DNA from 2 places in the Erwinia pyrifoliae DSM 12163 genome. Region 1 is predicted to be linked to the other one. Evidence: predicted binding sites of a transcription regulator. Region 1 holds the regulator's gene; the other holds the start of a gene.
What was found. Region 1 encodes PurR, which represses purine synthesis genes. Its sites were predicted from a motif close to CANGCAAACGTTTGCNTG; they were not measured.
Positions count from the first base shown of each region.

Region 2: carA (glutamine-hydrolyzing carbamoyl-phosphate synthase small subunit) is a predicted target of PurR. The motif match lies at 2,452-2,469, and genes of this name have one in related genera.

Region 1 covers NC_017390.1:2,131,460-2,149,435, reverse strand. Annotated here, with positions in the region: gene sufB (Fe-S cluster assembly protein SufB) at 1-1,372, shown strand, start outside; gene sufC (Fe-S cluster assembly ATPase SufC) at 1,426-2,172, shown strand; gene sufD (Fe-S cluster assembly protein SufD) at 2,147-3,427, shown strand; gene sufS (cysteine desulfurase SufS) at 3,424-4,644, shown strand; gene sufE (cysteine desulfuration protein SufE) at 4,749-5,171, shown strand; gene EPYR_RS09565 (major outer membrane lipoprotein) at 5,465-5,701, opposite strand; gene pykF (pyruvate kinase PykF) at 6,006-7,418, opposite strand; tRNA gene EPYR_RS09555 (tRNA-Val) at 7,843-7,919, opposite strand; tRNA gene EPYR_RS09550 (tRNA-Val) at 7,970-8,046, opposite strand; gene EPYR_RS09545 (MATE family efflux transporter) at 8,194-9,567, opposite strand; gene EPYR_RS09540 (riboflavin synthase) at 9,821-10,486, shown strand; gene cfa (cyclopropane fatty acyl phospholipid synthase) at 10,532-11,680, opposite strand; gene punC (purine nucleoside transporter PunC) at 11,987-13,201, opposite strand; gene punR (DNA-binding transcriptional activator PunR) at 13,313-14,245, shown strand; gene purR (HTH-type transcriptional repressor PurR) at 14,242-15,267, opposite strand; gene EPYR_RS09515 (C40 family peptidase) at 15,668-16,504, opposite strand; gene EPYR_RS09510 (Grx4 family monothiol glutaredoxin) at 16,885-17,223, shown strand; gene rnt (ribonuclease T) at 17,499-17,976, opposite strand, start outside.
Region 2 covers NC_017390.1:816,227-820,730, forward strand. Annotated here, with positions in the region: gene fkpB (FKBP-type peptidyl-prolyl cis-trans isomerase) at 1-206, shown strand, start outside; gene ispH (4-hydroxy-3-methylbut-2-enyl diphosphate reductase) at 187-1,140, shown strand; gene dapB (4-hydroxy-tetrahydrodipicolinate reductase) at 1,400-2,221, shown strand; gene carA (glutamine-hydrolyzing carbamoyl-phosphate synthase small subunit) at 2,692-3,840, shown strand; gene carB (carbamoyl-phosphate synthase large subunit) at 3,855-4,504, shown strand, end outside.

The DNA of each region.
Region 1 (17,976 bases):
TGTGGTACGCGCTATCTCGGCAAAACGTAATGAACCGGAGTGGATGCTGGAATTCCGCTTGAAAGCGTTTGCCGCCTGGCTGGAAATGGAAGAACCACACTGGTTAAAAGCGAATTATAAAAAGCTGGATTATCAGGATTACAGTTACTATTCTGCGCCATCCTGCGGCAGTTGCGACGACAGCTGCGCCTCGGAACCCGGTGCCACACAGGCCTCGGGCGGGAATGCGCCTGACTATCTGACCCAGGAAGTGGAAGAGGCTTTTAAACAGCTGGGCGTTCCGGTGCGGGAAGGGCAGGAAGTGGCGGTTGACGCTATTTTTGACTCGGTATCTGTGTCGACCACCTACCGCGATAAGCTGGCAAAAGACGGGATCATCTTTTGTTCCTTCGGCGAGGCAATTCACCAATATCCGCAGCTGGTCAAACAGTATCTGGGTACGGTGGTACCGGCGAATGACAACTTTTTCGCTGCACTCAACTCCGCTGTGGCCTCCGATGGGACTTTTGTCTATATCCCGAAAGGCGTGCGTTGCCCGATGGAACTGTCGACCTATTTCCGCATCAATGCGGCAAAAACCGGCCAGTTCGAGCGTACCATCCTGATTGCCGATGAAGGCAGCTACGTCAGCTATATTGAGGGCTGCTCCGCTCCGGTGCGTGATACCTATCAGCTGCATGCAGCGGTGGTAGAAGTCATCATTCACAAAGATGCTGAAGTGAAATATTCCACAGTGCAAAACTGGTTCTCCGGTGGAGATTCAGAAGGCGGCATTCTCAATTTCGTGACTAAACGTGCGCTGTGCGAAGGTGAAAACAGCAAAATGTCCTGGACGCAGTCAGAAACCGGTTCAGCCATTACCTGGAAGTACCCAAGCGTTATCTTGCGCGGTGATAACGCCATCGGCGAGTTCTTCTCAGTGGCGTTGACCAGCGGTCGTCAGCAGGCCGATACCGGCACCAAGATGATCCATATTGGTAAAAATACCAAATCCACCATCATTTCGAAGGGTATTTCGGCGGGTAAAAGTCAGAATACCTATCGTGGACTGGTGAAGATCATGCCAACTGCCACCAATGCACGCAATTTCACCCAGTGTGACTCGATGCTGATTGGTGCCGAATGCGGCGCGCACACTTTCCCGTATGTCGAAGTGCGCAATAACACCGCCCAGCTGGAGCACGAGGCGACAACATCGCGTATTGGTGAAGATCAGCTTTTCTACTGCCTGCAGCGTGGGATAAGTGAAGACGATGCCATTTCGATGATCGTTAACGGCTTCTGCAAGGATGTTTTCTCGGAGCTGCCGTTGGAATTCGCGGTTGAAGCGCAGAAGCTGCTGGCCATCAGTCTGGAACATAGTGTGGGCTAAGCCCGCGCACAAGAACAGTTTACAGTGCCGCAAGGCACTGCGAAGGAAACCCTATGTTAAGCATCAAGGATTTACAGGTAAGCGTTGAAGATAAAGCTATCCTGCGTGGTTTGAATCTTGAAATCAAACCGGGTGAAGTACACGCCATTATGGGGCCGAACGGCTCCGGAAAAAGTACGCTTTCCGCAACGCTGGCAGGACGCGAGGATTACCAAGTCACCGGCGGATCTGTGCAGTTTAAAGGCAAAGACCTGCTGGAGCTGGCCCCGGAAGAGCGTGCGGGCGAAGGCATCTTTATGGCTTTCCAGTATCCGGTCGAGATCCCCGGCGTCAGTAATCAGTTTTTCCTGCAAACGTCAGTGAACGCGGTGCGTAAATACCGTGGGAAAGACGCGCTGGACCGCTTTGATTTCAAAGATTTCATCGAAGAAAAAATCCACCTGCTCAAAATGCCTGAAGATTTACTGACCCGTTCAGTCAATGTTGGTTTCTCTGGCGGTGAGAAAAAGCGCAATGATATCCTGCAGATGGCCGCCCTGGAACCGGATCTGTGTATTCTGGATGAAACTGACTCCGGCCTGGATATCGATGCGCTGAAAATTGTATCAAATGGCGTTAACAGTCTGCGTGACGGCAAACGTTCATTCATTATCGTTACGCACTACCAGCGTATTCTGGACTACATCAAGCCGGATTTTGTCCACGTATTGTATCAGGGGAAAATCGTAAAATCGGGTGATTTCTCGCTGGTGAAACAGTTGGAGGAGCAAGGCTATGGCTGGCTTACCGACCAGGAGTGATGTTGCCCTGCAACAGTGGCACCACCTGTTTGAAACGCGCGGTGAAAGCCGTTCAATGCAGGCACAGCAGCACTGGCAGCAGCTGCTGCGCGCAGGCCTGCCCACGCGTAAACAGGAAGATTGGAAATATACGCCGCTGGATCAACTGCTGAATAACCAGTTTGTTCTGCCGGAGCCTGCCGCGCTGGATGCAGAAGCGATCAAAGCGCTGGCTTTACCCATCGATGCGGTACGCCTGGTCTTTATTGACGGGCGTTTCTCGCCTGAGCTAAGCGACAGCGAGCACGATCTGTTCACCATCCAGATGGTCCAGGCGGCTGAGCGTCGTGAACTGAACGAGCCTGTACATCCGGAAGTGTTCCTGCATTTAACTGAAAGCCTGGCAGAGCAGGTGACCCTTATCCAGTTGGCTCGCGGCAAAGCGGCAGCCCGGCCTCTCTATTTGCTGCATATCAGTAGCGGTAGCAGCACCGGTGAGCTAAACACGTCACATTACCGTCATCATTTGCAGTTGGACGAAGCTGCCGAAGCCACGGTTATTGAGCACTATGTCAGCCTGGATGCGGAGCCGCATTTTACCGGCGCGCGTTTTACCGCTGAAGTGGGCAATAATGCTGCGCTGACCCATTACAATCTGGCATTTGAAGATTGCCGCAGCTATCACTTTTCTCACAATGACCTGACGCTTGGGCGTGACACACGCGTGCAGAGTCACAGCTTCCTGCTGGGAGCCGGCCTGACTCGTCACCACACCAGCACCCGGCTAAATGGTGAAGGTTCCGATCTGGCGATCAACAGCCTGATGCTGCCAATGGACAAAGAAGTTTGCGACAGCCGTACCTGGCTGGAACATAACAAAGGTTACTGCCAGAGTCGCCAGCTGCATAAAACCATCGTTCGCGACCGCGCCCGTGCGGTGTTTAACGGCATCATTAAAGTGGCCAGGCACGCGTTAAAGACCGACGGCCAGATGAGCAATAACAATCTTCTGCTGGGTCGTCTTGCCGAGGTGGATACCAAACCACAGCTGGAAATCTATGCGGATGACGTAAAGTGTGGTCACGGGGCGACGATAGGGCGTATCGACGAAGAGCAGATGTTCTATCTGCGCTCGCGCGGTATTGATGAAGCCGCCGCACAGCGCATGATTATCTATGCGTTTGCTGCTGAATTAACCGAAGCGATTACGGATGAAACGCTAAAAGAAGCCGTGATCCAGCGCATCGCGCAGCGTTTCCCGGGAGGCCTGCAATGAGTTTTGACCTTGCCCGCGTGCGCGCGCAGTTTCCGCTGCTGGCGCGTGAGGTCAACGGACAGCCGCTGGCCTACCTTGACAGTGCTGCCAGCGCGCAAAAACCGCAGGCAGTGATCGATGCAGAGTGCCATTTCTACCAGCACGGCTACGCCGCCGTGCATCGCGGTATTCATACCCTGAGCGCCGAAGCCACTACCGCGATGGAGGACGTGCGCGTTCAGGCCGCCGCCTTCCTGAATGCAGCCAGCGCGGAAGAGATCGTGTTTGTCAAAGGGACAACAGAAGCGATCAACCTGGTAGCCAATAGTTGGGGCGGTAGTCAGCTGCAACCCGGTGACAACATCATTATTACTGAGATGGAGCACCACGCTAACATTGTTCCCTGGCAGATGGTCGCACAGCGCACCGGCGTTGAAGTGCGCTTTATTCCCGTTACGGCGCAAGGGGAGCTGGATATCGCCCAGCTGCCGGCTTTGATGGATAGCCGCACCCGCCTGCTGGCGGTGACCCATGTTTCAAACGTACTGGGCACGGAAAATCCGGTAAAGGCGCTGGTTGCTCAGGCGAAAGCCGCTGGAGTGGTGACGCTCATTGATGGTGCTCAGGCGGTGATGCACCAGGCCGTGGACGTGCAGGAGCTGGGCTGCGATTTTTATGTTTTCTCCGGACATAAAATTTACGGCCCAACCGGCATCGGGATCCTGTACGGCCGCAAGGCTTTGCTCGACCAGATGCCGCCGTGGGAAGGTGGCGGCTCAATGATTGCCACCGTCAGCCTGACCAGCGGCACCACTTACGCTGCAGCACCCTGGCGTTTTGAGGCCGGCTCGCCGAATACCGCTGCCATTATCGGTTTAGGCGCTGCGCTGAAATGGATTGGCGAACTGGGGCTGGATGTTATCAGTCAGCGCGAACAGCAGCTGATGCGCTACGCGCTGGATAACCTGGCAAAGGTGCCTGATATCATTATTTATGGCCCATCACAGCGTAGTGGGGTTGTCGCTTTTAATCTCGGTAAACACCATGCGTTTGACGTCGGGAGTTTTCTCGATCAGTACGGTATTGCCATTCGTACCGGACATCACTGTGCGATGCCGCTTATGCAGTATTACCAGGTGCCGGCCATGTGTCGGGCCTCTTTTGTGCTGTACAACAGTGAAGAAGAAGTTGACCGCCTGGTCGCGGGTTTGACCCGTATCCACCGTTTGCTTGGCTGATCGTTCCGGGAGCGACCGCCATCCAGCCCGAAGGGCGAGGCATGCCTCGCCCTTCTTGCACGCTAAGCCAAATATGTTCAGAACCGGACCCAAGTGAGGAAGCAATGGCAACTCTGCCAGATAAAGAAAAGCTGCTGCGCAATTTCAAACGCTGCGCCAACCAGGAAGAGAAGTATCTGTACATCATCGAGTTGGGAGCCAGACTGCCGGCCAGCGATGACTTGCTACATCAGCCGGAAAACATTATTCCGGGTTGCCAAAGCCAGGTGTGGATGATTGTTGATACTGATGAAAATGGCCGTGTAAGGCTGCAGGGTGACAGTGATGCCGCCCTGGTTAAAGGGCTGATTGCCATTGTCTTTGCCCTCTATCAATCAATGACGCCAGGGGAAATTGTCGAATTCGACGTGCGCCCGTGGTTTGCCGATCTCTCACTGACCCAGCAACTGACGCCATCGCGTTCACAGGGGATGGAAGCGATGATCCGCGCCATTCGCCAGAAAGCGCAGGCTTTAAGCCACGGCTAAACGGCTGTATTTTCGGTAAACGCCTTCAAAGCCAATCCGCTGGGCGTTTACCCATTAACCCGGTCTTTTAGCAATTACAGATGCCTTGATGGGGGGATTGCCTGCCAGCGTTAACCAACGGCCTTTGGTGGCTTTAAATCTGTATTATGCTGCCTGGGGTGACACCCTGAAATGAGAAATGTTTTAGGAGGGATTACAGTGGTTTTAAACCGGAACTGGCTGTGGACGGGAAGGATTTGCATTGCGGCAAAAAAAATGGCGCACACCGTGCGCCATTTTTAAATCCAGAACTCTTACTTACGGTAAGAGTGAGCCTGGTTGTCCAGACGCTGGTTAGCGCGTGCTGCGTCATCTTTGGCAGCCTGAACGTCAGAACGGATTGCAGTCACGTCGTTGCTCAGCTGGTCAACTTTTGCGTTCAGAGTCTGAACGTCGGTAGACAGCTGGTCAATTTTAGCGTTGCTTGAGCAACCAGCCAGCAGAGTTGAACCCAGGATTACCGCGCCCAGCACCAGTTTAGTACGATTCATTATTAATACCCTCTAGATTAAGTTAATCTCCATGTAGCGTTACAAGTATTACACAAAGTTTTTTCTAAAGAGAATAAATTTTTGCTGGTGGATGGTTAAAACTGCTCGTTCGCTCAAAGAAACATCTCATTTCCTGTATTTTACAATAACTGATGGTAAAACAGGCGATTTTAAACAGCGCGCTAAGAGATTTTTTGGGGATTTGAGGCGCTTTACACTCGCAGAGGCCAGGGAAAACGGCTTATGTAACAGCAAAAAAAAGCGCCACCAGGGCGCTTTTAAACATTCAGAATGCGTTCTGAAATCAGAGTACGTGCACCGAGGCGGTATTGGTGGTTCCGCTCGGTACCAGCGCACCGGAAACCATGACGACCACTTCACCTTTGTGCGCGTATCCGCTCGCTTCAGCGGCAGCTTTACCAAGACGGTAGAAATCATCCGTGGAAGCGATCTTCTCTACGACCGACGTGATAATCCCTTTGCTCAACAGCAGCTGACGAGAGGTTTGCTGGTTGGTTGTCAGCGCAAGGATAGTGGCATTAGGGAAGTATTTACGGATCGACTTCGCTGACTTGCCGCCTTCGGTGGCCACAACAATCAGAGGAGCTTCCAGCTTTTCGGCCGTTTCAACTGCACCACGGCACACTGCTTCAGTGATGCGCATCTTACGGTTGTCATGCTGTGAATCAATGCGGCTTTTCATTACGCGATCGGTACGTTCGCAAATGGTCGCCATGATGCTGACGGACTCCAGCGGATATTTGCCTTTCGCGCTTTCACCCGACAGCATCACTGCGTCAGTACCATCGAGAATAGCGTTAGCAACGTCGCCAGCTTCCGCGCGGGTAGGGCGTGGGTTTTTAATCATTGAATCAAGCATCTGGGTGGCGGTGATGACCACTTTACGTGCATGGTTGCACTTTTTGATCATCATCTTCTGTGCAAAAATCACTTCCTCCACCGGGATCTCTACGCCCAGGTCCCCGCGCGCAACCATGATGCCGTCTGAGGCATCGAGGATTTCATCGAAGTTGTTAAGACCTTCCTGATTTTCTATTTTAGAGATGATCTGGATATGTTCACCGCCGTGCGCTTTCAGGTGTTCACGGATCTCAATCACGTCAGATCGCTTGCGGATAAATGAAGCAGCAACGAAATCGACACCCTGCTCGCAGCCAAAAATAAGGTCAAGCTTATCTTTCTCTGCCAGAGCAGGAAGCTGGATAGAAACGCCGGGTAAGTTAACGCCTTTGTTCTCACCCAGATCGCCGTTATTCAGTACCTTACAGACAACGGTGCTTTCCGTCACTCCGGTTACTTCCATGCCGATCAGACCATCGTCAACCAACACGGTGTTACCGACTTGCAAATCCGCAGTGAAGCCAGGATAGGTCACGGCAACGGTATCTGCATTACCAATGACGCTCTGGTCGGTGGTGAAGGTAAAGGTTTGTCCTGCTTTAAGCGAAGCATCCTGACCACCTTGTAGTTTCATGGTACGGATCTCCGGACCTTTGGTGTCCAGAAGGATCGCTGCCTGATGGCCACTTTTTTTCATAACATGACGCAGATTGGCAATACGCTTTCCATGTTCCTGGTAATCCCCATGGGAAAAGTTCAAACGCATAACGTTCATGCCGGCATCCAGCAGGTTGGTCAGCATCTCTTCAGATTCGGTCTTTGGACCAATAGTACAAACGATCTTAGTCTTTTTCATGACGATTTATCTACTAAGTTGTGATGGATGAGAAAGCGGTATCCCGGCGGTGCAACCACCGGAGGAAAATTTGCGCCACCAGAGCGGCTGTACTGATAAGGACAGGTGACAGAATTAAGGCGTGCAGGGCAACTTGAGACGCGGTTTCATCGTTGTTGTGATAAGATATTGCGCAACAGGGATCTGTTTTTGATTGAGGGGAAACCATACGCTGAAACCATTCAAATAAAACAACGTAGCGCATTATAGTCGCTAAGTGTTCGAAAACCAATTAAAAAGCGTGAGATCTCATACAGCAATGATAATCCTGCATCGGTTTGCGCAACGGATTGAATAGTAACAGAAGTGGTTGTGACAGCAGGCAAAACCACGCCGTTTGGGATGCATTGAAAGCAGAAGAGGATTCAATCAATGATAAAACAATTGGTGCGTCCGAGTGGACTCGAACCACCGACCCCCACCATGTCAAGGTGGTGCTCTAACCAACTGAGCTACGGACGCATAAACTGTTTTACCTTCACATAACAGCATTACCAGCTGCAATGTAAAATTGGTGCGTCCGAGTGGACTCGAACCACCGACCCCCACCATGTCAAGGTGGTGCTCTAACCAACTGAGCTACGGACGCACATGCCTGTCATGGTGACAGCGGGGACGAATATTAACGGTAGCCCGCACGCCTGGCAAGTAGAAAAATTCTTTTCCGGACTGATTGCTGCGCAACTGAGCGAAGCGCAGCACTTTTAACCACCTTGCGGCGACATTAGCCGCAAGGTCAACGCGCTGCGCGCGCCAGGAGCATCGCATCTGGCTCGCGTTGCAGGCGGCGCATACGCCAAATCATCATAATGGCAGATGAGGTAAGACCGATAATGAAGCCGATCCAGAATCCAGCTGGCCCCATTGCCGGCAGCACCAGGTCTGTCATCGCCAGCAGATAACCTACCGGCAAGCCGAGGATCCAGTAGGCGATGAAAGTGATAAAGAAGATCGAACGGGTATCTTTATAACCTCGTAGCACGCCGCTGCCTATCACCTGTACAGAGTCAGAGAACTGGTAAACGGCTGCCAGTAGCATCAGCTGAGCTGCCATGGTGATAACTTGCGGATCATCAGTATACAGCTCGGCGATTTGCTCGCGAAAGTTGATGGTAAACAGCGCGGTTACACAGGCCATACACATGCCTACGCCCTGAGCCGTCCATGCAGCCACTTTTGCCTCTTCTGCCGACCCTTGTCCCAGACGGTGGCCAACGCGGATAGTGGTTGCCACGCCCAGCGATAACGGCAGTACAAACATCAGTGAGCTGAAGTTCAGTGCAATTTGATGCCCGGCCACATTGACAATCCCCAATGGTGATACCAGTAACGCCACCACGGCGAACAACGTCACTTCAAAAAAAAGTGCAAGTGCCACAGGCAGGCCAAGGCCGGTCAGACGACCTATCGTTTTCCAGTCGGGGGCGCTAAAGCGCTGCGGCAGGTGGAGGTCACGCATAGATTTTGCCCGGTTACTCCAGGCTTTCATGACGATAAACATCACCCAATATACCGAAGCGGTAGCCACTCCGCAGCCGACGCCACCGAGGGCAGGCATGCCCAAATGGCCATGAATAAAGACGTAATTGAGTGGAATATTGACCAGCAGACCGAGAAAACCCACGACCATCGCCGGTTTGGTTTTTGACAGCCCTTCACACCGATCGCGGGCTACCTGAAAGAACAGGTAGCCCGGCGCACCCCAGAGCAGGGCATGCAGATAACCGATGGCCTTTTGCGATAACAGCGGGTCAACATTGTGCATGGCTCCGATCAGATAGCCGGCATTATACAATACGACCATGATCAGCACGGAAACCATTGCCGCCAGCCAGTAAGCCTGGCGTACCTGATGGGCAATCAGGTCGCGGCGGCCAGAGCCGTTAAGCTGTGCCACCACCGGGGTTAAGGCCAGCAGTATTCCGTGGCCAAAAAGAATAGCAGGCAACCAGATTGAGGTTCCTACTGCAACGGCGGCCATATCCGTGGCGCTTACGGCACCTGCCATCACTGTATCAACGAAGCCCATGGATGTTTGCGCAACCTGCGCAAGGATCACCGGGATAGCCAGGGCTAATAACTGACCCGCCTCTGAGAGGTACTTCTGCACACACACACCTTAATTGTTTACCCTTTATCGAGAAATATTCGGGTTCTGAGAGAATGAGGAGACCGCTGAGGAAAACGGCATTTTTATGCCGGTTCGCAGGGGGGAATTATTCTAATGCTCATGAGTTAAATAGCCAATCAACTGATATAAAAATGGCACTTTGTGTCACGCAATGTTGCTGTGCATTGTTTGGCTTTGGCACGTTGCCAGGGCAAACTAAGCAGCAGGAAAACAGTTATATTGAGGCAAAATCATGTTTACAGGTATTGTGCAGGGCACCGCCGAGGTGCTGGCGATTGAAGAGAAACCTAATTTTCGTACTCACGTAGTCAAAATGCCGCCGGAACTCCTGCATGGTTTGCAGCTGGGGGCATCGGTTTCACATAATGGCTGTTGCCTGACGGTGACCGGCGTGGAAGGCGATCGCGTGAGCTTTGATCTGATAAAGGAGACGCTTCGTATCACCAATCTCGGTACCCTGAATGTCGGTGACACGGTTAACGTAGAGCGTGCCGCAAAATTCAGTGATGAAATCGGCGGTCATCTGATGTCCGGTCATATTATGACTACCGCCGAAATTACCAGAATACTCACTGCGGAAAATAACCGCGAGATCTGGTTTAAGCCGCAGGATGTCAGCCAGATGAAATATATTTTGCATAAGGGATATATAGGCATCGACGGTATCAGCCTGACCGTTGGTGAGGTGACGCGGACTAAATTCTGTGTGCATCTGATCCCGGAAACTCTGGCGCGTACCACCCTGGGCAGCAAACGACTTGGTCAGCGGGTGAACATCGAAATCGATCCGCAGACGCAGGCGATAGTTGAAACCGTTGAGCGGGTACTGGCGCGCCGTGAAGCAGAGCTGCTAGCTGCCACGGTGGCAGAAGAACAGGGTAATGCTTCCCGGGAGTAGCTGACGACAGGGCGGCTTTCAGCCGCCCTGTCCATCTTCAGTTTCTTAACGCGCTACGCGGATCCCACCCTCTGTTCCACGGGTAAAGACCACTTGCCAGAGTTGAATATCTCTGGCACGAAATGCGCCAGCGCAGGCATTAAGATAGTAAGAGAACATACGTTTGAAACGCTCGCCATATTTGTCTGACAGCTGCGGCCAGGTTGTCAGAAAACGCTGATACCAGCTCATCAGCGTGACGTCATAATCAGCCCCCATGTTATGCCAGTCTTCCATGACAAAATGTGGCTCGCTGGCGTCAGCGATATGGCGCACCGAGGGCAGGCAGCCATTGGGGAAAATGTATTTGTTAATCCACGGGTCGACGTGATCGTTAGTATTACTGGCTCCAATAGTGTGCAGCAGGAAGACGCCATCGGGTTTCAGATTACGATCGACCACGTCAAAATAGGTAGCATAATTTTTCGGGCCGACGTGTTCAAACATACCCACGGAAACGATGCGGTCAAATTGCTGACTGAGGTCGCGATAATCCTGCAGCAGGATATCTACGCTCAGGCCTTCGCAGCGCTGCTGAGCCAATTTCTGCTGCTCGACAGAAATAGTGACACCCACGACGCTAACGCCGTAATGACGTGCAGCGTATTCAGCCAGACCTCCCCAGCCACAGCCAATGTCTAAAAGCGTCATATCGGGCTTAAGTTGTAGTTTTGCACAAATCAGCTCCAGCTTCGCCTCTTGAGCCTGATCAAGCGTTTCAGCTCGTTTCCAGTAACCACAGGAATACTGCATGTACGGGTCCAGTATTTTGGTGAAGAGATCGTTACCCAGATCATAATGTTCTTTACCCACTATCCAGGCACGTTTGCGAGACTGTAAATTAGTTAAACGTGAAGCGGCGATACGCAATGTATCTTTAAAATGATGGGGAAGCTGTCGGTCAAGGTGGGCATTGAGCGCGCGCTGAAAAAAAATATCCAGGCGTTCGCACTCCCACCAGCCATCCATATAGCTTTCACCCAGCCCTAATGAACCTTCCTGCAGCACTCGCTTAAAGAAGTCAGGGTTACTCACCTGAATGTCAGAGGGGCGGGATCCGTTAACTTGAATATCGGCCTTACTCAATATTTCCTGGACGATTCGGTACCACTGATTATCCCCCAGGCTTTCATCTTCAATACATGATGAACTCATAGCTTCTCCATCATCTTGTGCGATTGATACCTGAGAAAAAGAATAGTCAATTTTCGCAGATTTGTGAGGGTGCACACACGGCAAATATCACGGCCTGTTAACCCATGTGAAAGAGGATTGATTGAACATCAGAAGCTGGGACTGCGGCCGCCCGTCATAAGCCCGGCGCTGCGGCCTTCAGGATAATTGCAGGAAGCCTGCACGGCAATTACCCCGGTCATAAAAAATAATAAGTTATTATTTTTTATGACATTTAAGATGTATATGCCTGCATTTTCAATTATTCAATGAATTATTGTTATCTTGCTAACTATTTGTTGGGTTGATTTCAGGCGTGATTTTTTCCGTTCGCAACACGAGTTCACGCTCCGCCGTGCGCTGCACAAAATAGCCCACGGCTGCGATTAAAATGGTGGCCAGCATCACCAGCACGGTGGCATCCAGAGCTGCATCAATCAATGAAGATACGACCATGCTGGCGAGAAAGCACAGGCCAAGCTGCAACATATTCTGCAAGGCGGCCGCTTTACCGGTGGCATGAGGGAAGGGCAGCAGGGCGCTGGACACAACAATAGGGTAGATTGCGCCATTCGCCATTGCCATGCCGCAGAACGGCAGCATAAGAGCCCACAGAGCAGGCTGGGGATGTTGCGCAATCAGCCAGAGCGTAACAATGCTCAGACTGTAGAACATCAGCAGCCAGGGGAGGATCTTGCGCGCGGCGAATCGACTTAAAAGCGCGCGACAGCTAAAGCCACCAATAAGGAAAGCGACCGTTTGCGGCACATAGCTCAGGCCAATATCGGCAGGTGAAAGCCCTAAACTACCCAAAATAAACGGTGAACCGGTAAGCCAGGCGAAGAAGCTGGCAGAACAGGCCGCATAGATTGCGACATTACCGCTGTACAGGGGGGATTTAAGCAGGGTTACAAAACCGGGAGCGGCGATTTCAGGCGCGCTTTTATCCCCCCGTGGTGGTGATGGCAGGCGCAAGGTAGGCACCAGCAGCAGCAGAGTAATCAGTAACAGCGTAACGAAGATGGACTGCCATGAAAAATGCGCTAACAGCCAGGCACCCAACAGCGGGGCCAGCGCCGGGGAGAGCGCGACCAGCGGCATGATGGTGGCAAACACACGGTTGGCCCGGGCAGCGCTGTAGCGGTCAACGACCAGAGCCTGCCAGCTTACGGCCGCAGCACAGACGCCGACAGCCTGCACAAATCGCCATGCCAGCAGCGAAGCCGCTGAATTAACCCAAAGCATGGCGGCACAGCCGATAGCAAACAGACTCAGACCCATCAACAGTACTGGCTTACGCCCGATGCGGTCTGAAAGAGGCCCCCATACCAGTTGCGCACAGGCAAAACCGGCCAGAAAAATACTCAGGCTGGCGCTGATAGCCCCGGCTGGAGTATGCAGATCTTGCTGCATCACACCAAATGCGGGCAGGTACATATCGGTGGCAAGGAAACCCAGCATGCTTAGCAGCGCAAGGTAAATCATAAAACCTTTAGAATACATGTTGATCAACTCTTATCAGTCCATTTTTAGCCTGAGCAGTGTAATCGCGTGCAGGACAGTCTGTGAAACGCTAATATTAGTCAATCGACATGAATTTTTTTGAAGGCAAATATGTGGTCTGAACATTCACTGGAAGTTATTGATGCCGTGGCCCGGACCGGAAGTTTTACCGCCGCTGCCGCTGAGCTACATCGTGTGCCCTCTGCGGTAAGCTATACGGTGCGCCAGCTTGAGGAATGGCTGGCCGTAAGTCTGTTTGAAAGGCGGCATCGTGATGTGGTGTTAACCGACGCCGGACGGGTATTTAGCGAGGAAGGCAGGTTTGTCATCAAAAAAATGATAGCCACGCGCCGCCGCTGTCAGCAGGTGGCAAACGGCTGGCGCGGGCAGCTCAATATCGCTGTCGATCGCATCGTACGCCCGTCGCGTACGCGGCAGCTGGTGGTGGATTTTTACCGCCACTTTCCTGACATGGAGCTGCATATCATGCCAGAAGTGTTTAACGGCGTTTGGGACGCGCTGGCAGACGGGCGGGTGGATGTGGCGATAGGTGCTACACAGGCGGTTCCGGTTGGCGGGCGTTTCGCTTTTCGTGATATGGGAAGCCTGAACTGGCGCTGTGTGGTTAATGCGCTACACCCGTTAGTCAGCCGCCCCGGGCCGCTGACTGAAGAGTGGATACGCGAGTGGCCTTCGCTGGTGCTGGAAGATACCTCACGCGCGCTACCCAAACGCACAACATGGACGCTGGATAATCAGCGGCGGCTGGTTGTGCCTGACTGGGAAAGCGCCTTTGATTGTCTGGGCGCGGGGTTATGCGTTGGCATGGTGCCGGGCCATTTCGCCCAACCGTTGTTGCAGAGAAACGAACTGCGTGAGCTGGCGCTTAGCTCACCTTTTCCAGACAGTCCGTGCTGTCTGAGCTGGTCGGAACAAAGCGCCTCACCGGCGCTGAGCTGGCTGCTGGAATATCTTGGTAGCACGGAAACCCTGAAGGCCGAGTGGCTGAGCGAGCAACAGCATCCGGGGCCGATGCGCAATTAACGGCGGTAGTCGCGGTAAGGTCCGTCCGCCACCGAACGTCGTTCGATAAGAGAAGGATAAACCTCAATGGTCTGGGACTCTTCACGTTTGCTGGTAATGCGATCGATTAACATATCAAAGGCGGTCTCACCGAGACGCTCTTTCGGTTGATGTACGGTCGTCAACGCCGGAGTGAAGTATCGGGCGTTGCGCACGTTATCATAACCGATCACCGAGATGTCTTGCGGCACGCGCAGTCCCATTTCATCTGCTGCACAGATTGCGCCCATCGCCATGATATCGCCTCCGCAAAATACGGCGGTCGGACGCTGTTTCTGCGCCAGGATCTGTTGCATAGCAAGATAACCGGATTCAGGTTCAAAATCACCCTGTACCAGCCACTCATCACGCAGTGTGATCCCGGCCTCGGCCAGTGCTTTCAGAAAGCCCGCATGGCGCCCGCCCCCGGTGTTGCGTTCCAACTGACCCGGGATGGCAGCAATGTCACGGTGCCCGCGTTCAATCAGATAACGCCCCGCCAGATAGCCGCCATCAAATGCGTTATCCAGTACCGTGTCGGTAAAGTCACCGCGTGACTTGCCCCAATCCATTACCACCATCGGAATATTGCGGTTATCTTCTAACATCGCAATCAGCGCGTCCGGGTATTCAGAGCACATGACCAGCAGGCCATCCACGCGTTTTTGCGCCATCATCGACAGATAAGCCTGCTGCTTTTGGATATTGTTATGCGCATTGCCCAGAATCAGGGTATAGCCTTGAGCAAAGCAGCGGTGCTCCACCGCTTCGATGATTTCTGCAAAATAGGGTGCTTCGCTTGAGGTTGCCAGCAGGCCAATGGTTTTGGTGTGGTTTACCTTCAGGCTACGAGCTACGGCGCTTGGTGAGTAATGCAATGCTTTAATAGCCACCCATACCGCTTCACGCGTCTCTTCGGCGACAAAGCGTGTTTTGTTTATGACGTGCGACACGGTGGTGGTAGAAACACCCGCGCGCTTTGCCACGTCCTTAATTGTTGCCATGAAAATCCTACTCCTGGTGTTATCAGTAACCTGCTGATAACTGGTTTGTTAATCGTTTGCCTGGATGCAGGCTTTTCCCGACTGGACAGAATGATTGGGGGCTGTCTCAAAGAATCGGGAAGGGGTAAGGTTTGTCCGTAACAGGACGCGCAGTGCTGGCTTAGCCAAATTTTGGCACCGTTGCGCAACGCAGAGGATGAATTCTAACAAGGCTGCGCAAAGAAAACGAGATGTTTACTGTTAACGATAGGAATAATTGCAGACTGTTAACCCAATGTGGGTAATGGCGAAGTTAAATCACTTACCGAAATTGATAACGATGAGTCCAGACGGAATCGTTGATTACGAGGCAGCAATGCGTTTCGTCTCGCGGCCCGGCGGGAAAATTGTCTGCCAGCGGTTAACGAACCGTCTTCGGTGTCACCACGCGACGAGCGCCTATGTAATGTTCTTGCCAGAAATCATCACCCAGTGTGCTGACCTGAATATCTTTACCTGTTCGTGGTGACTGAATGAATTTACCGCCGCCGAGATAGACGCCTACATGATCGGCGCGACTTTTACTGTTGAGACGGAAGAACACCAAATCGCCCTTCTCAAGCCTGTCACGCCTGATCGGAGCGGCATCGCGCAGGTGATACATCTCATTTGCGGTGCGAGGAATTTTGAATTTTACTAAATCTTTATAGGCGTACCAAACCAGGCCACTGCAGTCAAACCCGGTTTTAGGCGAGCTGCCACCCCACAGATAGGGTTTACCCAGCTGGCCCATCAGTTTATTCACTGCGCTTTCACGCGCTTTTTGATAACGAATGCGATGCGCATTACTGAGCTTTATAGGGGCCGACAGAGCCGTCTTACGATCTGCACGCTGCCTGCCGTAACGTTTTTTTATTGTCTTTTTGATGCCGGGTTTGTAGGCAGACTGGCTTTTAACCGTGTTGCTTTTTTTTGTTGGGCGCTTAACGACAGTGGTTTTATTTTTTAACTTTTGTTTTTTCGCCGTGCTTAGCTGCGCCGGTCGTGCGGGTTGTTTAGTTTTTTTTACCGGAGGTTGTTTGATTTTTTTGGTTGTGGAAGCTTTTACCGGGCGTTTTTTGCGTCGTTCATCTTCGCGCGCGATATTTCGGTCAGCTTTGTGCCGATCGGCATTAACAGGAGCCTGTGGCGATGCGTGCGCCATATTAAAAAATAGCTGAGCGAAAGCGAGCATGAAAAGCGTAATGAATAGACGCATCATTTCCATTAACAGTTCGTGCATTGCGGCAGGCAGCAATGCGAGGGTAAATAGTCAATTCTGCACGCTGGCAGAAGGTTGTAAGAATTCTAAACTAAATGGAGAGCAAAAGGTAAGGTCTTTTTTGTTACAATAATACAGCCGTGGTCGATAGTTTAACATATATAATCAGTCTGTTAACTCAGTGCGTTACCTTAACTATTTGTCAACGGATGCAGCAAAGCTCAGAAGAAAATGTTATTTTGTTACCATCCTCTGACCGTTAACCGGGTGAAAACCCGATAAGTATTGAAAATGTCATTTTCAACCTCAGGTCAGAATAGCTACAATATTGGCTGGCTACAGCCTATACACGAAGTATCGTATTGAGGAAGGCATTTATGAGTACTGTTGAAAAAATTCAGCGCCAGATCGCAGAAAACCCAATCCTGTTGTATATGAAAGGCTCGCCGAAGCTACCGAGCTGCGGTTTTTCTGCTCAGGCCGTACAGGCGCTCTCCGCCTGTGGCGAGCGTTTTGCGTATGTGGATATCCTGCAAAACCCGGACATTCGTGCTGAAATGCCAAAATATGCAAACTGGCCAACGTTCCCGCAGCTGTGGGTTGACGGTGAGTTGGTCGGCGGTTGCGATATCATCATCGAGATGTATCAGCGTGGTGAACTGCAACAGTTGATCAAAGAAACCGCCCAGAAATACCCAACTGACGCCGCAGAGTAATCGCCTTGGCTGGCGTCTGAATGGGCGTGATGAAACTTTCAAGCCAGTCAGTGATAATAACTGACTGGCATTTCACTTCGGCGTTTCGCCATACCCCGGCTTGATCACTCATCTGGAGCAAACGGCTTCCCTCTGACGGCCTCCTCACTTACAGCGTCAACGATTTCAACTCACCGCCCGGGAATTGCGTTGAGCTGTTGCCTCAGGCCATCATATTTGGCTTCCAGCCCCTGAACAGAAGAACATCAGGTATTAAAGGCTATTTCCCCCCTAAGTTAGTTGCCGGGACAGCTCTCTGCAGCAGCGGGCAGTGGCCAACCGCCAAGACGTTTCCACCGGTTAACCAATTCACAGAACAGATCCGCCGTTTGCAGCGTGTCGTACAAGGCCGAATGCGCCTGTGCACTGTCGAACGCCATTCCTGCTGCGTGACAGGCTTTTGCCAGCACGGTTTGCCCCAGCGCCAGCCCGCTAAGCGCAGCGGTATCAAAGGTTACGAAGGGATGGAAAGGGTTTCGTTTCAGACTGGCACGTTCTGCTGCGGCGTTCATAAAGTTGAGATCGAACGTCGCATTATGCGCCACCATAACCGCCCGGTTACAGCCGCTGTCCTTAATCCCTTTACGCACCAGTTTGAAAATAGCGTGAAGCGCTTCGTATTCACTGACCGCCCCGCGAAGAGGATTAGTAGGATCGATTCCATTAAATGTCAGTGCTTCAGGAAGCAGAACTGAACCGGCAAAAGGCTCAACG
Region 2 (4,504 bases), 1.3 Mb from region 1:
AAGCCGGAGAGCCAGAAATCGGTGCCATCATGCTGTTCAGCGGCATGGATGGCAATGAAATGCCGGGGGTGATTCGTGAAATCTCCGGCGATTCCATCACCGTCGATTTCAACCATCCGCTTGCCGGACAGACCATCCACTTCGACATCGAAGTGCTGGAAATCGATCCGCTACTGGAGATGAGCAATGCAGATCCTGTTGGCTAATCCGCGTGGTTTCTGCGCGGGCGTTGATCGCGCTATCAGTATTGTTGAGCGTGCACTGGAAATGTATGGTGCACCGATCTACGTGCGCCATGAAGTGGTACACAATCGCTATGTGGTTAACAGCCTGCGTGAGCGCGGCGCCATCTTTATCGAAGAAATTGATGAGGTTCCGGACGGTTCAATCCTGATCTTCTCCGCGCATGGCGTTTCACAGGCGGTGCGTGCTGAAGCCAAAGCCCGTAAGCTGACGATGCTGTTTGACGCTACCTGTCCACTGGTCACTAAAGTGCATATGGAGGTGGCGCGTGCCAGCCGTAGGGGCACCGAGGCTGTGCTGATTGGTCATGCCGGTCACCCGGAGGTCGAAGGCACCATGGGGCAATATAATAACCCGCTTGGTGGCATGTATCTGGTCGAAAAGCCGGAAGATGTGTCAAGGCTTCAGGTGAAGAATGAAGATAACCTGAGCTTTATGACGCAAACCACACTGTCGGTTGATGACACCAGTGAGGTGATCGATGCTCTGCGCGCACGCTTCCCTAAGATTGTCGGGCCGCGCAAGGATGATATTTGCTACGCCACCACGAATCGCCAGGAGGCGGTCAGAAACCTCGCGCGTGATGCCGATGTGGTATTAGTCGTCGGCTCTAAAAACTCCTCCAACTCCAACCGTCTGGCGGAGCTGGCTCAGCGAGCCGGCAAGCTGGCGCGGCTGATTGATTCAGCAGATGATATTCAGGAACAATGGCTCCAGGGCGTTACCTGTGTTGGCGTCACAGCCGGCGCGTCCGCGCCGGATATTCTGGTTCAGCAGGTTATCCAGCGGCTGAATGAGCTGGGAGGCGTGGATGCCGTGGAGCTGATCGGGCGTGAAGAAAACATTATTTTTGAAGTGCCTAAAGAGCTGCGCGTAGAGGTTCGGCAGCTGGACTAATGTCTCCGGGGCGCGGAAACAGCGCCCCCGCTTTTTGCCTGCATCGCGCCATGACTGTTATCCTATACGGATCGCGTTGTTGCCTGTTCCCCATCCCCGGCGTGCCTTTTTCCTCATTTTGATCAATCTGTTTTACTGATAATCACCACGCTCTGGCGTAAAATCCTTATAACAGGTGGTTAAAGGTGGCGCAGAGGTTAACGCATGATTAACCTGTGAGCGTTGTGCAGGCACAGATATCAGTCAGGAATGAATAACTATGAGTAATGCAGAGATCCGTATCGCCATTGTTGGAGCAGCAGGGCGTATGGGGCGTCAGCTGATACAGGCCACAAAGCAGGCTGAAGGGGCGCGTTTGGGGGCGGCACTGGTACGCAGCGGTTCCTCACTGGTTGGAACCGATGCCGGAGAGTTGGCCGGCTGTGGCGCATTGGGGATTACCATCACCGATAACCTTGAAGCGGTGGTCAATGACTTCGACGTGCTTATCGATTTCACTCGTCCGCAAGCTACGCTGCACTATCTGGCATTTTGCCGCCAGCATCAAAAAACGATGGTGATTGGCACCACCGGTTTTGACGATGCGGGCAAAGCCGCCATCGGGGCGGCAGCGCAGGAAATCGCTATTGTATTTGCCGCCAACTTCAGCGTCGGGGTGAATCTGGTGCTCAAACTGGTGGAAAAAGCGGCCAAAGTGATGGGCGAATATGCGGATATCGAAATTATCGAAGCGCATCATCGTCATAAAGTGGATGCGCCATCCGGGACCGCGCTGGCAATGGGGGAAGCCATTGCCAGCGCGATGAACTGGGATCTGGAGCAGCATGCGGTGTATGCCCGTGAAGGCTTTACCGGTGAGCGCGAAGCGCAGACCATCGGCTTTGCCACCGTTCGTGCCGGTGATATTGTCGGGGAGCACACGGCGATGTTTGCAGATATTGGCGAACGTGTCGAGATAACCCACAAGGCTTCAGACCGTATGACCTTTGCCAAAGGTGCCGTTTGGGCAGCAAAATGGCTGGGATCGAATAAACCAGGTCTTTATGATATGAGAGATGTGCTAAATTTGCAGGGTTTATAACCGCAGAGTACAGTTTTTGACAGGTTTTTTTTCGATATAGCTTGATGATTTAAGGGGCAATAATGATATTGCCCCTTTTTTTATTTTGTGAAAATGCCGTTTTACTGATTTTATTTTTATCAAGATAATATAAGTGAGGTTTTTTTTAATTTCAGAACCTTAAAAAAGGCTACTTCTGACCATTTGGTCTACTTTTTAGCTCGCAGCCACCGACAACCTGTAAAAGATCGCAGGCAACCGATTTTATGAGTCGGATATGTGGTGTTTTCAGGGTTAATCTTCCTATTTTCACTTCAATGAGTTAAAAAGCGATGAAAATCAGCCTGTCAGGGTAGACAATAGCAGGAGCGATCATTAGAATGCGCGCAATTTGCCAAAAACCGAGCACTCAGGCAGTTTTTGCATTGATTTCAGCCTCGTTCCTGAATTAATATGCATATATTATGACTGTTTATTCCCTGGAGGATGTTTTGATTAAGTCAGCGCTTTTGGTTCTGGAAGACGGAACCCAATTCCACGGTCGGGCCATAGGGGCAACCGGATCGGCAGTGGGAGAAGTTGTTTTCAACACGTCAATGACCGGTTATCAAGAAATCCTCACTGATCCTTCCTATTCCCGCCAAATCGTCACTCTCACTTATCCCCATATCGGCAATGTCGGCACCAACTCCGGTGATGAAGAATCGACTCAGGTTCATGCAGCAGGTCTGGTTATCCGCGATTTACCGCTGATTGCCAGCAATTACCGCAATGAAGAAGGGCTGTCAGATTATTTGACCCGCCACAACATTGTCGCCATTGCCGATATTGATACGCGCAAACTGACCCGTCTGCTGCGCGAAAAAGGGGCGCAAAACGGCTGTATTATTGCCGGAGAAGCACCGGATGCCGCTTTTGCTCTGGAAAAAGCGCGTGCGTTTCCCGGCCTGAAAGGCATGGACCTGGCGAAAGAAGTGACCACCCCGGACGCCTATACATGGCTACAGGGCAGCTGGACGCTGGAAACGGAGCTGCCGACGGCGAAAGCAGAAGGTGAGCTGCCGTACCATGTGGTGGCTTACGACTACGGCGTGAAGCGTAATATCTTGCGTATGCTGGTCGATCGCGGCTGCCGCCTGACGGTAGTACCGGCCCAAACCCCTGCAGAAGAGGTGTTGAAACTCAATCCGGACGGCGTGTTCCTCTCTAATGGCCCGGGCGACCCGGAGCCGTGCGACTATGCGATGACGGCAATTAACCGCCTGCTGGAAACGAATATTCCGCTCTTTGGCATCTGCCTCGGCCATCAGCTACTGGCGCTGGCCAGTGGGGCGAAAACAGTAAAAATGAAACTCGGCCACCACGGCGGTAACCATCCGGTTAAAGACCACGATAACAACACGGTGATGATCACCGCGCAGAACCACGGATTCGCCGTCGATGACCGCAATCTGCCGGCCAACCTGCGTGTGACTCATACCTCGCTGTTTGACCACACGGTACAGGGCATTCACCGCACCGATAAAGCGGCCTTCAGCTTCCAGGGCCATCCGGAAGCCAGCCCAGGCCCGCACGATGCTGCCCCGTTGTTCGACCACTTTATTGATTTGATCGAAGCTTACCGTTCGACTGCCAAATAATCAGGAGCGAAAAAATGCCAAAACGTACAGACATAAAAAGTATCCTGATCCTTGGTGCTGGCCCGATTGTCATCGGCCAGGCCTGTGAATTTGACTACTCGGGGGCGCAGGCGTGTAAAGCACTGCGCGAAGAGGGCTACCGTGTAATCCTGGTGAACTCTAACCCGGCAACCATTATGACCGACCCGGAAATGGCCGATGCCACCTACATCGAGCCGATCCACTGGGAAGTGGTGCGCAAAATCATTGAAAAAGAGCGCCCGGATGCGGTACTGCCTACCATGGGCGGCCAGACCGCGCTGAACTGTGCGCTGGAGCTGGAACGTCAGGGCGTACTGGCTGAATTTGGCGTGACCATGATCGGCGCTACCGCTGATGCGATCGATAAAGCAGAAGATCGCCGCCGTTTTGACGTGGCGATGAAGAGTATCGGTCTCGACACCGCGCGTTCCGGTATCGCTCATACTATGGAAGAAGCGCTGGCGGTGGCCGCTGATGTCGGTTTCCCATGCATTATCCGCCCCTCCTTTACCATGGGCGGCACCGGCGGCGGCATTGCCTATAACCGTGAAGAGTTTGAAGAGATCTGCGAGCGCGGTCTGGATCTGTCGCCCACCAATGAGCTGTTGATCGATGAATCGCTGATTGGCTGGAAAGAGTACGA